DNA from 2 places in the Laceyella sacchari genome. Region 2 is predicted to be linked to the other one. Evidence: a T-box and tRNA genes for the amino acid it is inferred to sense, from the RefSeq annotation. Region 2 holds a T-box; the other holds one or more tRNA genes.
The links. A T-box is a leader RNA that pairs with one kind of tRNA and senses whether it is charged. The one in region 2 lies ahead of serS (serine--tRNA ligase), so its partner is inferred to be a tRNA-Ser.
Positions count from the first base shown of each region.

Region 1: it encodes a tRNA-Ser, which carries the amino acid that the T-box ahead of serS (serine--tRNA ligase) is inferred to sense. The anticodon was not compared.

Region 1 covers NZ_CP103866.1:306,448-313,019, reverse strand. Annotated here, with positions in the region: gene NYR52_RS01750 (glycosyl hydrolase family 18 protein) at 1-713, shown strand, start outside; gene NYR52_RS01745 (glycerophosphodiester phosphodiesterase family protein) at 943-1,923, shown strand; gene NYR52_RS01740 (SgrR family transcriptional regulator) at 2,002-2,496, opposite strand; tRNA gene NYR52_RS01735 (tRNA-Lys) at 2,712-2,787, opposite strand; tRNA gene NYR52_RS01730 (tRNA-Gln) at 2,799-2,873, opposite strand; tRNA gene NYR52_RS01725 (tRNA-His) at 2,877-2,952, opposite strand; tRNA gene NYR52_RS01720 (tRNA-Asp) at 2,962-3,038, opposite strand; tRNA gene NYR52_RS01715 (tRNA-Val) at 3,047-3,122, opposite strand; tRNA gene NYR52_RS01710 (tRNA-Glu) at 3,127-3,203, opposite strand; tRNA gene NYR52_RS01705 (tRNA-Ser) at 3,216-3,308, opposite strand; tRNA gene NYR52_RS01700 (tRNA-Asn) at 3,313-3,387, opposite strand; gene NYR52_RS01695 (Bax inhibitor-1/YccA family protein) at 3,659-4,360, opposite strand; gene NYR52_RS01690 (hypothetical protein) at 4,572-4,895, opposite strand; gene NYR52_RS01685 (ThiF family adenylyltransferase) at 5,006-6,040, shown strand; gene NYR52_RS01680 (NAD(P)-dependent oxidoreductase) at 6,101-6,572, opposite strand, start outside.
Region 2 covers NZ_CP103866.1:11,903-18,474, forward strand. Annotated here, with positions in the region: gene NYR52_RS00050 (D-alanyl-D-alanine carboxypeptidase family protein) at 242-1,483, shown strand; gene pdxS (pyridoxal 5'-phosphate synthase lyase subunit PdxS) at 1,580-2,470, shown strand; gene pdxT (pyridoxal 5'-phosphate synthase glutaminase subunit PdxT) at 2,485-3,075, shown strand; T-box leader at 3,108-3,336, shown strand; gene serS (serine--tRNA ligase) at 3,381-4,661, shown strand; tRNA gene NYR52_RS00070 (tRNA-Ser) at 4,776-4,865, shown strand; gene NYR52_RS00075 (hypothetical protein) at 5,039-5,479, opposite strand; partial or broken gene NYR52_RS00080 (IS5 family transposase) at 5,702-6,543, shown strand.

The DNA of each region.
Region 1 (6,572 bases), 290 kb from region 2:
TAAATCCCGGACGTCCCGAGGATAAGCAAAACTTTACCTTGCTCCTTGCAAAAGTGCGGGAAAAACTGGACGCAGCCGGACAAGCTGACGGCAAACATTATCTTTTGACCATCGCTGCAGGCGCCAGCCCCAGCTACTACAACGACAATACTGAAATAGACAAAGTGAAAAACTATGTGGATTGGATCAACATCATGACCTATGATTTCCGTGGCGCATGGGAAAACGCCAACGGACATAATGCTCCGCTCTATGCGGACCCCAGTGATCCCCATCCTAAGCGCGACACTTACAACATTGATGCTGCTGTAAACGGCTTCCTGAATAAAGGCGTTCCCGCCTCCAAATTGGTACTGGGCATGCCATTCTATGGGCGCGGTTGGAAAGATTGCCCTGCTACCAACAACGGCCAATTCCAAACCTGTAATGGCCCTTCCCAAGGAACATGGGAAAATGGCGTGTTCGACTTCTCTGACCTGGAAAACAACTATATCAATAAAAATGGTTACACCCGCTACTGGAATTCGGTCTCCAAAGTACCCTATCTGTACAATCCAACCAACAAAGTGTTCATTTCCTATGATGATGCGGAATCCTTTGGCCACAAAACCGCTTATCTCAAATCCAAAGGCTTGGCTGGTGCCATGGTCTGGGAGTTGTCAAGCGACCGCAACCAAACATTGCTCAACAAATTGTACAACGACTTAAAATAAACAAATAACAACTAAGCGGCTGGACGTAGAGCAGCCGCTTTTTTTGTGCCCTACACTCGATTGTCGCCCCCCTTAGGCCCCTATCGCACAAAAACGGGGACATAGACCGTCTGAAAAGCCCTTTTTCTTTCACCCTCCGTCAGTAAAATGAGAAGTGAAAACATTCATTCCATACCGCAATCATATTGCTCCATTTAATAGACAACCGCGAAATGGAGGGCTACCAAAGATGAAGCGACTACTTAAGAAAAAGCGATTCTGGGTGGTGCTGGGCTTGATCGTGTTCGTATATTTCAACAACAGCTCGCTCTTCACCAACCCATCCGCTCAAAAGCCCATGTTGCTGGCGCACCGGGGACTTGGGCAAACATTCGACATGAAGGGGCTGACCAATGACACTTGTACAGCGGAGCGAATTTATCCACCTGAACACCCCTACCTCGAAAATACGCTCCCATCCATGCGAGCGGCGTTTGCCGCCGGGGCCGATATGGTGGAATTGGATGTTCATCCCACCAAAGATGGCCAGTTTGCTGTTTTTCATGACTGGACACTCGATTGCCGGACAAATGCTACCGGTGTGACGCATGAGTATACGCTGTCTGAACTGAAGAAGTTGGATATCGGTTACGGATACACTGCTGACGGCGGCAAAACGTTTCCATTCCGCGGCAAAGGAGTGGGGCTAATGCCTTCGCTTGACGAAGTGCTGGCCGCGTTTCCCAAGCAGGAGTTGCTGATCCATGTGAAAAGCAACGACCCTGCGGAAGGAACTCAACTAGCCCGTCGGTTGGCCACCTTGCCTGCCGACCGCTTATCCCGGATCACCGTATATGGTGGAGATGAACCCATTGCCGCTCTGGAACAGCAACTTCCCCATCTGCGCACCATGTCCAAAGCCTCACTGAAAAAGTGTCTGCTTCCTTACATAGCCATCGGTTGGACCGGTATCGTACCAGACGCATGCAAACACACGCAACTCCATGTTCCCGATTACGCCGCGCCATGGTTGTGGGGTTGGCCCCACCGTTTCTTAGCCCGGATGAACGAGGCAGGCACACGAACCATTCTCGTCCGGGATGGTGATGGGTTTTCCGCCGGTTTTGACACCGCCGAAGACCTCAACCATTTGCCAGAAAACTACACAGGTGGCATCTGGACCAACCGCATCGACCGCATCGCCCCTCTTATCCAGCGGCGGACGCAGTAATCTTTCCAACATCACGTTGTCCAGGGGAGATAGGTATAAAAAAGCCCGGCAGACCAGTGCCGGGCTTTCTCTACTCTTTTATTTTCTATTATCGCCGTCTTGACCATCCACAAACAGCCACCTTCCTGTATTCGTGGAAACCATCGCCGGCACAATGCCAGATGGCCATGTTCGGTTTAGTCCTTCTATCTCCCTAACATGAATGCGCGGAAAGCTCAGCGCCGCTAACACTTCACGATAACAACGTTCCCGTACCCGGGCGGGAATGCCTTCCCGTTTAAGCCAACGAATCGCTTCTTTGAATGCTCCCCGATGCAACAAAGCATCAATATGGGTGGTTAACGCTTCTTCCAACGAGCACCTGAACAGCAGTTTGGACCGGTGCCCACGACCGCCTCCCGGTTTCCAATAGATCAGGCCGTCTTCTTGCATATTGCTCAGGATGCGTTTCACATTTCGTGTAGAACAATAAAGGATGGACGCCAACTCATCCAAACTGACATAGATGGAGCAATGATTGGCCACATTCCGTAGCCGATACCTTAACTCCAAATAATGCTCCGCCGTTTTCACAAAATCACCCCGCAATCCCTGCCACTCGATAGTGGATGATGCATCACTGATTGCTATAAGTTACGCATAAAGACTCCGCACACCATAGGATCTATTCAAAAAAAACGCCCCACTGTCGGTTCAATCCGACAATAAGGCGTTGATGGGCATAAAAAAAGGCGTTCTCATTTTGAACCCTGTCTGCATGCAGTCATGCCCAACTGCTTAATGTGTTGTGGTGAGCCATGAAGGACTCGAACCTTCGACACCCTGATTAAAAGTCAGGTGCTCTACCAACTGAGCTAATGGCTCGCAAAAAAAAATGGCTGGGGGAGTAGGGATCGAACCTACGCATGACGGAGTCAAAGTCCGTTGCCTTACCGCTTGGCTATCCCCCAAAGTGGGGCGACCGGAGGGAATCGAACCCTCGAATGCCGGAGCCACAATCCGGTGCGTTAACCACTTCGCCACGGCCGCCAAGAAAAATGGCGGAGCTGACGGGATTCGAACCCGCGATCTCCTGCGTGACAGGCAGGCATGTTAGGCCTCTACACCACAGCTCCACAAAATATGGTGGACGCTGACGGGATCGAACCGCCGACCCTCTGCTTGTAAGGCAGATGCTCTCCCAGCTGAGCTAAGCGTCCATATTGGTGACCCGTAGGGGATTCGAACCCCTGCATGCTAGCGTGAAAGGCTAGTGTGTTAAACCGCTTCACCAACGGGCCAAGGCATATAAATGGCGGAGAGAGAGGGATTCGAACCCTCGCGGGGCTTAGTAGCCCCCTAACGGTTTAGCAAACCGTCCTCTTCGGCCTCTTGAGTATCTCTCCGCGTTGGCTCCTCAGGTAGGACTCGAACCTACAACCTACCGGTTAACAGCCGGTTGCTCTGCCATTGAGCTACTGAGGAATATTTTAAAATTATCAGCGACGTGATTCATTATATCGCATTTGATTTCAATTTGCAAGAACTTTTTATGGTTCTTTGTTTTTCTCTGTTTCCACTGCATCAGGGAGCAGTGACAATTAATAATTTAACATGGAGAACACCAGGAGTCAAGAGCTTTTACACCAAAATACTTTAAAAAATTTTATGCTTCAATTGGCCTAGTGCACATGCGCGTGGAACCCTTTTCTCCATATAAAAACTCCCCCTGCAAACACTTGCAGGGGGCCACATATTAATCGTCGTTCAAAATGGCAAGCAAGTTTCTGAAGATCATGATGAAGTCGATGTACAACATCAAAGCGCCATAAATCGCATACTTGTTCACGTTCTCTTCGTCCATATTCATCTCGCTCATATGCTTGATGGTCTGCATATCATATGCAGTGACAATCGTGAACAGAATCACCATGGCGTAAGAGATGATCAATTCGATCATGCCGCTCTTCAGGAAGAAGATATTGACCAGCGATGCCAAAATCAGACCCAACACCAACATCAGCGCCAAAAAGCCAATCTTGGACAGGTCCATCTTCGTGGTGTAACCAACCAATGCGCTGATGCCAAACATGCCCGCGGCGATGAAAAACGCCCCGGCGATGCTATCTAAGCTGAAAAACACCATCAGAACCGAAAAGCTGACTCCAGTTACCGCTGCATACACGAAAAAGGCGATGTTGGCCACAAAGGCGGGAATGCGGTTGATCAAGGCCGACAATCCGAAAACCAACACCAATTGCACGATCCAGATCCCCCAGAAGATCCCCGAGTTTTGCAGGAGTGCTTGAACCACATTTTGATTTGTTCCCAATACATACGCGATAATAGCGGTCATGGTCAAACCCATGAACATCAACAAAAACACGCGAGGTAGCATTGTGTTTGTCCGCGAGGCGACGGCGCTACCTGCACCGTTGTTAAACTGCGTTTGATTCATCGGTACGTTCCCTCCGAACATACTTTTTTTGTGCCCAACTTCCAAAACCAGAAGCATGCACAGCCTAAGTATATCAAAAAGTATGTTTGCTTGCGAAGGGAGTCCGTTTAGACAAAGCGTTTGTAACCGCTTTCAATGCTAATTTTCGATCTTTTGTTTATAAGTAGTTTCAAAAGTTGCTGATATCCGCTTACAACCGACCACCTAGATGTCAACGCACTAACCCGGCGCTCCGCATCCGTTCTTTGGTTTCCGGCGTCCCCAATTCATAAATGGTACGGTAGATCTTCTCAATTTGTTTGTCTTCGGTCACATTTTCTTTCCGTTCATTATCCAAAAATGGGATATGCGCCAACACAAATGTAGAAAAATCGGTGTCTTCCACTTGGTTGAACATCTGCTCCAAACGATTAATCTCTTCCGGTGTCGCTTCAATTTCAAAATCGTAATTGGGGTCGTTCACATCGAGGGTTTCTCTAATCTCGCCTGCTCGCGGCCCGATGTCAACCGTCACGTAGTACGTCTTTTTTTCCATTTGCCCTACCTCCTCATCCTTTAACCCTTCCCCACAAGCCAGAAATTCATTCCACATCCGCCAGCTTTCAAAATTCGCTATAATTTGGATTGAAGGAGGCGTACTCACTGATGAACATAGACATGAACCGTTATTCACGCCAAATGCTGTTCGCCCCCATCGGTCCAAGCGGCCAGGAAAAGTTGGGCCAGGCCCGGGTAGCGATTGTTGGCTTGGGGGCACTGGGCACAGCCTTGGCCAACCATATGGCTCGCGCCGGAGTGGGCATGTTGCGCCTGATTGACCGCGACTTCGTTGAAGAGAGCAATCTGCAACGGCAAATGCTGTTTGACGAAGCAGATGCCCAAAACTTCATGCCCAAAGCCGTCGCCGCCGAACGCAAATTACGGGCGATTAACTCCACGCTGACTCTGGAAGCCCACGTTACGGATCTGACATGGAAAAACGCAGAGTCATTGTTATCCGGAGTTGATCTGATCTTGGACGGCTCGGATAACTTCCAGGTACGCTATCTGGTGAACGATTTTAGTGTCAAACATGGCGTCCCTTGGATTTATGGCGGTGCCGTAAGTGCGCGCGGCATGAGTTATACGATTCGTCCTGGGGTAACCCCCTGTTTGCGCTGTTTGTTTCCAGATGCCCCTGCGCCAGGCACTACAGAAACATGCGACACAGCCGGAGTGATCGGCCCTATCATCCATGTCATCGCCGCTTACCAAGCGACAGAAGCCTTGAAGCTACTATGCGGAGCAGAGGAAGCCTTGGAAACGCGGATGCGTCACATCGATTTATGGCACAATCAAGCCCAAGCACTTCAGGTGTCTGCGCAAAAAAACGACCAATGCCCCTGTTGTGCCAAGCGGCAATGGGATTATCTCGATCCAGCGGAAAAGGAGGCGCAAGAAATCTCCATGTGCGGACGCCAATCCGTTCAAATCTCTTTGGGTCAAGTGAAGCTGGATTTGGACAGCTTGGCTGAGCGTCTGCGCCATGTCGGGGAAACGGAACGCAACCCCTTTATGCTACGGGTGCAAATCGATGAACAACACCGCCTGGCCGTGTTCCCGGATGGACGCATCCTCGTACAAGGTACCACCGATACCGCTTTGGCTAAAAACTTGGTTGCCAAATATATCGGTTTTTAAATAACAACAAGGCTCTGGGTATTCCGGAGCCTTGTTGCTTACCATCAGCTAAAAAGCGCACTATTGCTTTGGCGTAATTTCCACATTCCCCAATTGTTCCATGACCCGAACCAACGCTTGCGTGCCATCCTCGTTACCGCCGTGTGCTTGCACAGCACGCAACAATTGTTGCACGGTAGCGGTCCCCAACAACGGGAGTTCCATCCGCTCCGCTTCAGCAAGCACAATTCGCAAATCTTTTTGTTGGAAGCGCACAGAAAAGCCTGGATCCAGATCTCCTTTGACTACACGTGGCCCATAGTTTGCGAGAGCCCATGAACCGCCCGCCCCTTGCGAAGTGACTTGAATCATTTTCTCCAGGTCCACACCGCTTTTTTTGGCAAAGGCCAACGCCTCTACCATGCCAAGCAAGTTTAACCCACACAAAATCTGATTGCAGGCCTTCACTGTCTGACCAGCACCAATCGGACCGCAGTGAACAATCGTCTTGCCCATCGCTTCTAAGACCGGGCGCACCTTCTCCAGCACTTTT
Region 2 (6,572 bases):
TTTTTGCTCTCCTTTTTTGATATATTTAATATCAGATTATCGTCCTTTTTGAACATAACTGTTAATTTATAAATTTAGTGAGTCGATCAGTCATGAAATGGAAAGGGATGCTGAACGACGGATCGTGGGTTCCTAATACAAACTGCAAAGCCTTGGTCCATCATTCAGCTTTCCATTTTCAACTTAAATATGGCGGATCGGCACGCTTGTTTTAAAATAATTTTGGGTGGGAGGACAAAAAATGAAATCCATGCGCATCGCGCGAATGATCGCGCTTTTTGTTTTGCTGTCCATATCCGCCCTTTTCTTCTCGCCGATCGCAGTGTCGGCGGAAGAATTGACCCCGGATATCAAAGCGAAGTCATATATTTTGCTGGATTTTGACTCGGGCGCCGTTCTGGGGGAGTTTAAGGCGGATGAAGAGAGGGCGCCAGCCAGCATGACCAAGATGATGTCGGCTTTTGTTGTGTTGGATAAAATCAACGAAGGCAAACTGAAGTGGGAAGATGTGGTTACCGTCAGCCAACGAGCTGCCAACATTGAAGAAGCCCAGATATTTCTTAAAGCAGGCCAAAAGGTGACGGTAAAAGAGTTGTTCACGGCGATGTTGGTCTACTCTGCCAATGATGCGACTGTGGCCCTTTCGGAACATGTGGGAGGGACGGAAGAAGGTTTCGTGGAGCTCATGAATCAAAAAGCGCAGGCTTTAGGCATGGTACATACGCATTATCGCTGCGCGTCTGGTTTGGACTTGCATTTGTATCCTGATCCACCTCAAGTGCCTGGTGACCATGTGATGTCAGCCCGAGATTCGGCCATTTTGGCGAGAGAATTGATCCGCACCTATCCGGAAGTGTTGCAAACCACCGCCATGACAGAGGCCACGTTCTTTGAAGGCACGGATCACGCTCTGAAAAAACCAAACTGGAACAAAATGCTGCCCGGGTTCAACCAATTTTATGAAGGCGTCGACGGATTGAAGACAGGACATACCAATCGTGCCGGATATTGCTTCACCGGGACGGCCGAACAAAGTGGTTACCGGTTGATTTCGGTTGTGATGGGTACCAGCAACGAACATGCACGTTTTGCGGAGACTAAAAAACTGTTTGATTATGGCTTTGGCTCCTTCCAACCAAAGGAATGGATCGCCAAGAATGGCAAGATTCAGGGCAAAGAAACGCTCGCCCTTCCTAATGGGGTGGAACGGACTGTTCCCGTGGTTGCCAATGACAAGCTGGTGATCCCTGCTCGTATTGGTGAAGAGGAAAATTACACCATCCAAGTGACATTTAAAAAGGGTGTCCAAGCCCCACTCAACAAAGGGGATGTGGTTGGCGAGGCGAGATTGCTTTACAAAAATCAGCCTGTCAAAGGGGTAGCACCAATCCAAATGGTCGCCGCTGCACCAGTGGAACAAGCTAGTGAGTTCCGCCTGTTTTTCCGCAAAGCAGGAGATACGATCAAGGGCTGGTTTAACTAGGTTGTTTTCAAATGGCCATAATTCTTTATAATAAATGAGAGAGGAAAGGCAGATCACCTCTCGACCATTTTGATAAGGCTATAGGGGGCAACAAAGATGACAACTCGCCAGACAGGAACTGATCGGGTAAAACGCGGCATGGCCGAAATGCAAAAAGGCGGCGTAATTATGGACGTCGTCAACGCGGAGCAAGCGAAAATAGCGGAACAAGCCGGCGCTGTGGCAGTTATGGCGCTGGAGCGCGTTCCTTCAGATATCCGTGCGGCCGGCGGGGTGGCTCGCATGGCGGATCCAACGATCATCGAAGAAGTGATGAATGCGGTAACCATTCCCGTCATGGCGAAGGCGCGGATTGGGCATTTCGTGGAAGCGCGCCTGTTGGAAGCGATGGGTGTAGACTACATTGACGAAAGTGAAGTGCTTACACCTGCAGATGACTTGTACCACATCGACAAATCGCAATTCACGGTGCCTTTTGTCTGCGGGGCGCGCGACTTGGGTGAAGCTTTGCGCCGTATTGGTGAAGGGGCTTCCATGATCCGCACCAAAGGAGAACCAGGCACAGGGAATATCGTGGAAGCGGTTCGCCATATGCGTATGATGCAAAGCCAGATCCGCAAAGTGAAAAGCATGTCTCGTGATGAGTTGATGGCAGAAGCTAAGCAATTGGGTGCGCCGTTTGAATTGCTGTTGCAAATTCACGAGACCGGCCGTCTGCCTGTGGTTAACTTCGCAGCCGGTGGGGTGGCAACTCCGGCCGACGCAGCGTTGATGATGCAACTGGGCGCAGATGGCGTCTTTGTCGGTTCCGGTATCTTCAAATCGGAGAATCCGGAGAAATACGCGAAAGCTATTGTGCAGGCGACCACCCATTATGAAGACTTCGAGTTAATCGCAGAAGTGTCCAAAGGTTTGGGAGAACCGATGACCGGTCTGGAAATCTCCAAACTGAGCGCGGCTGAACGGATGCAAGAACGCGGTTGGTAGGAGGTTTCGTAACGATGAAAATTGGTGTACTCGCTTTGCAAGGAGCAGTGCGGGAACATATCCGCTTGCTTGAATTGGCCGGGGCGAAAGTGGTGGCGGTCAAACGTGCCGATGAACTGGCCGACTTGGACGGATTGGTGATCCCAGGCGGCGAGTCGACCACGATCGGCAAGCTGATGCGGCAATATGGATTGCGGGAGCCGATCATGCGACTGCATGAGCAGGGGAAACCCATTTTCGGCACATGTGCAGGATTGATCATGATCGCCAAACGGGTAGAGAACCTTGATGAACCCCATCTCGATTTGATGGACATCGATGTGAAGCGCAATGCCTTCGGACGCCAGCGTGAAAGCTTTGAAGCGGACTTGGCGATCAAGGGCGTGGCTGATGTGTTTCCAGCCGTCTTTATCCGTGCCCCCTATATAGAAAAAGTGGGCGAGGGTGTGGAAGTGCTGTCGGTCATCGAAGACAAAATCGTGGCGGCGAGACAAGATCGATTGCTCTGTGCGGCGTTCCATCCTGAGTTGACGGATGATGTCCGTTTTCACGCCTATTTTGTTGAGATGGTGCGCGAATCGATGATTACAAATGTGGCAAAATAGGATATAATAGAACAACACATTTTTATATGATGCGAACCGCAATGAAGAGGAATAGTAGCTGGAGGATGCCGGCTTAGAGAGGCGACGGTTGGTGGGAGTCGTCCCGGGTCGCCAGCGAATCCACCCTCAGAGCGAGGTGCGACCGCGGGATTGTCCCGCCTAAGTGCTGACGGAGCGAGCCGATATCTCGTTAGAGCGGACTTGTAAGCGTGTGCGCTTATGGGTCAATAAGGGTGGCAACGCGGGCCTTCCGTCCCTTTTGTGGATGGAGGCCCTTTTTTTGATTCATGATAGGAGGTGTTTTGATGTTAGACATCAAATTGTTGCGCGGCCAATTGGAAGAGGTCAAACAACGATTGCAAACGCGGGGGGGCGACTTGTCCGGATTAGACGCGTTTATCGATCTCGACCAACGCCGCCGTGAACTGATTCAGCAAACTGAACAGTTGAAAAATCAGCGCAATGTCGTTTCCAAATTAATCGCGGAGAAAAAGAAGAACAAAGAAGACGCCCAAGAGCAAATTTTGGAGATGCGCCGCGTGGGGGACGAGATTAAGCAGTTGGACGAAGAACTGCGCCAGTTGGATGAGCGATTGGAAGGCTTGCTCTTGACTCTGCCCAACTTGCCACACGAGAGCGTGCCAGTGGGTGCTTCGGAAGAAGAGAATGTGGTGGTTCGCACTTGGGGTGAGGTGCCGCAAACGGATCATCAAGTGAAGCCTCATTGGGAAATCGCGGAGGAGCTGGACATCCTCGATTTTGAACGGGCGGCCAAAGTCGCTGGTTCACGGTTTGTTTTCTACAAAGGGTTGGGGGCACGGCTAGAACGAGCTTTGATCAACTTCATGCTCGACTTGCACACCACCGAACATGGGTACACAGAGATGATTCCCCCTTATATCGTCAACCGGCAGGCCATGACGGGAACGGGGCAACTGCCCAAGTTTGAAGAGGATGCTTTCAAATTGGCCGATAATCAGGATTATTTCCTGATTCCGACGTCGGAAGTGCCAGTGACTAACTATCATGCAGGCGAGATCATGAACGGCGATGACCTGCCCAAATACTACACCGCGTATACGAGCTGCTTCCGTTCTGAGGCGGGTTCGGCGGGCCGAGACACCCGTGGTTTGATTCGTTTGCACCAATTTAACAAGGTAGAGATGATCAAAATCGTCCAACCGGAGTCCTCGTATGATGAATTGGAGAAGATGGTAGCCAATGCCGAAACGGTGTTGCAACGGCTGGAGCTTCCGTATCGTGTCATCACCTTGTGCACGGGCGACATGGGCTTTAGCGCAACCAAGACCTATGACTTGGAAGTGTGGATGCCAAGCAACGGCCAATACCGTGAAATCTCCTCTTGCAGCAACTGCGGCGACTTCCAGGCACGGCGCGCCAACATTCGCTTCCGCCGCGATGCCAAAGCGAAGCCGGAGTTTGCGCACACCCTCAACGGCTCTGGCTTGGCGGTGGGACGCACTGTGGCTGCGATTCTTGAAAATCACCAACAGGCCGACGGCACCATCCGCATTCCCAAAGCGTTGCAACCGTACATGGGCGGATTGGAAATTTTGGGGAAATAAGTGTTTAGGGGGCGGATTCCCTGATGGCTCCGCTCCCGAACCACTTTGTTTTTTCATTTGACAATCGCAAAAAAATCTGTATAATTAATATCTGTAACTCACTTTCACCATCATGGAGAGGTGGTCGAGTGGTTTAAGGCAGCGGTCTTGAAAACCGCCGATGTCGTGAGGCATCCGTGGGTTCGAATCCCACCCTCTCCGCCAAATGAAGAAAAGCCGTCCCACCATCATGGTGGGGCGGCTTTTTTATAGCGTTTTTGCCTTTTTGATATTTTAGATTTGGTCTTAGGTCAACGATGTGAAGAAAAGGAGAGGTTATTTATATGTTATAAAGTTCGCAAGAACAAACATATTTGCGTTTACGGCTCCCGGTATTATCAACCTTTAAAATACGAATCCTCTACAGGAAAACCATCAAGTGCATCAGGATCTACCGTAATATGTTCATATCGTCCATCGGGATGAACAAGAAACATAATACTAGGAGCGAGTTCATTAACATTCTCAATTAAAGCCTTGCAACCTAGTTTTGAACAAATTTTCGAGACAACCTCGATATCATTTTCAGTCCATAATTGTTCATCTAAAATACTAATCGATAGCATGAACATGAACTCATCATTTTGACAAAGTGAGACTTCACAGACTAATCGTGTATGTTCTTCTATGTCTGCCATTTCCGTAATATTGCCAATAATTTTAATTTCATCTATTTCAATCTTCGACTGTTCAATACTGGATTGAAAAACCTCAAGCAGTACTTGTTTTAGTGTAAGCTTATCAACCCTTTTGTTAAGGATAACGTCTCTCCAAGCCACTTTAAATCACTCCAATAATTCATCCCATTTATATTTTTAGTAAATAATAATTTTATTTACACTATACAAATCCATATTGACAACTCCCCATGCTTAGGGAGGGGGGAGTTGGTGTCGTCCTCCCCTACCTCACGACTTACCCTTGGTCTAGGGCGTGTCTGGTGAATCCATCATGTTTTCCTGTTAGAATGTTCATAACAACAAAAGCAAGGAGACATCATGATGAGACGGCGTTATGAGATTACAGATGAGGCTTGGGAAAAGATCGAGCCTTTATTGCCTTCGGAATGGGAAACGAGGCGGACAGTGGAAAGACCACCGAACCATTTTGGACGGAATCCTATGGAAGTTTGGGACGGGAGCTCCCTGGCGGGATCTGCCTGCACGTTATGGTTCTTGGAAAACTTGCTACTATCGTTTTACACGTTGGCAAAAGGATGGGACGTGGGATCGCTTGCTTAAGCATGTTCAGACTTACTCCCACGCCGTTTCCGATGTCGATTGGGTTGTTTTCGTTGACAGCACGATTGTCCGAGCTCATCAGCACGCCGCAGGCGCGCCGAAAAAAGGGGAACCCTCGCTTCCAGAATGAGGCACTCGGACGAAGCCGCGGAGGTCTGACGACCAAAATCCATCTTGCTTGTGACGGAAAAGGTCGACCGCTTGCTTTTACAATTACTCCCGGTCAACAGCATGACTGTACCCAATTACAAGCATTACTCGATTCCATTTCCGTTCCCTGTTTGGGAAAAGGAAGGCCTCGCAAGAGGCCGGATCATCTGATTGCCGATCGCGGCTACAGTTATCCGTCTTGTCGTCGATTTCTTCAAAAACGTGGGATTTCCCATACCATCCCCGAACGCAGAGATCAGGCGGAGCGTCGGGCAAAAAAGCCGGGACGTCCTCTGACCTTCAACAAAGAACAATATTCACGCCGAAACGTGATTGAACGCTGTATTAACCGCCTGAAGCAATGGCGTGGCTTCGCCACTCGTTATGAAAAACGGGCGGTTTATTTTTGTGCTGCCATTACCTTGATTTCCTTGATCATGTGGCTCAATTAATCATTCACCAGACACGCCCTAGCCATGGA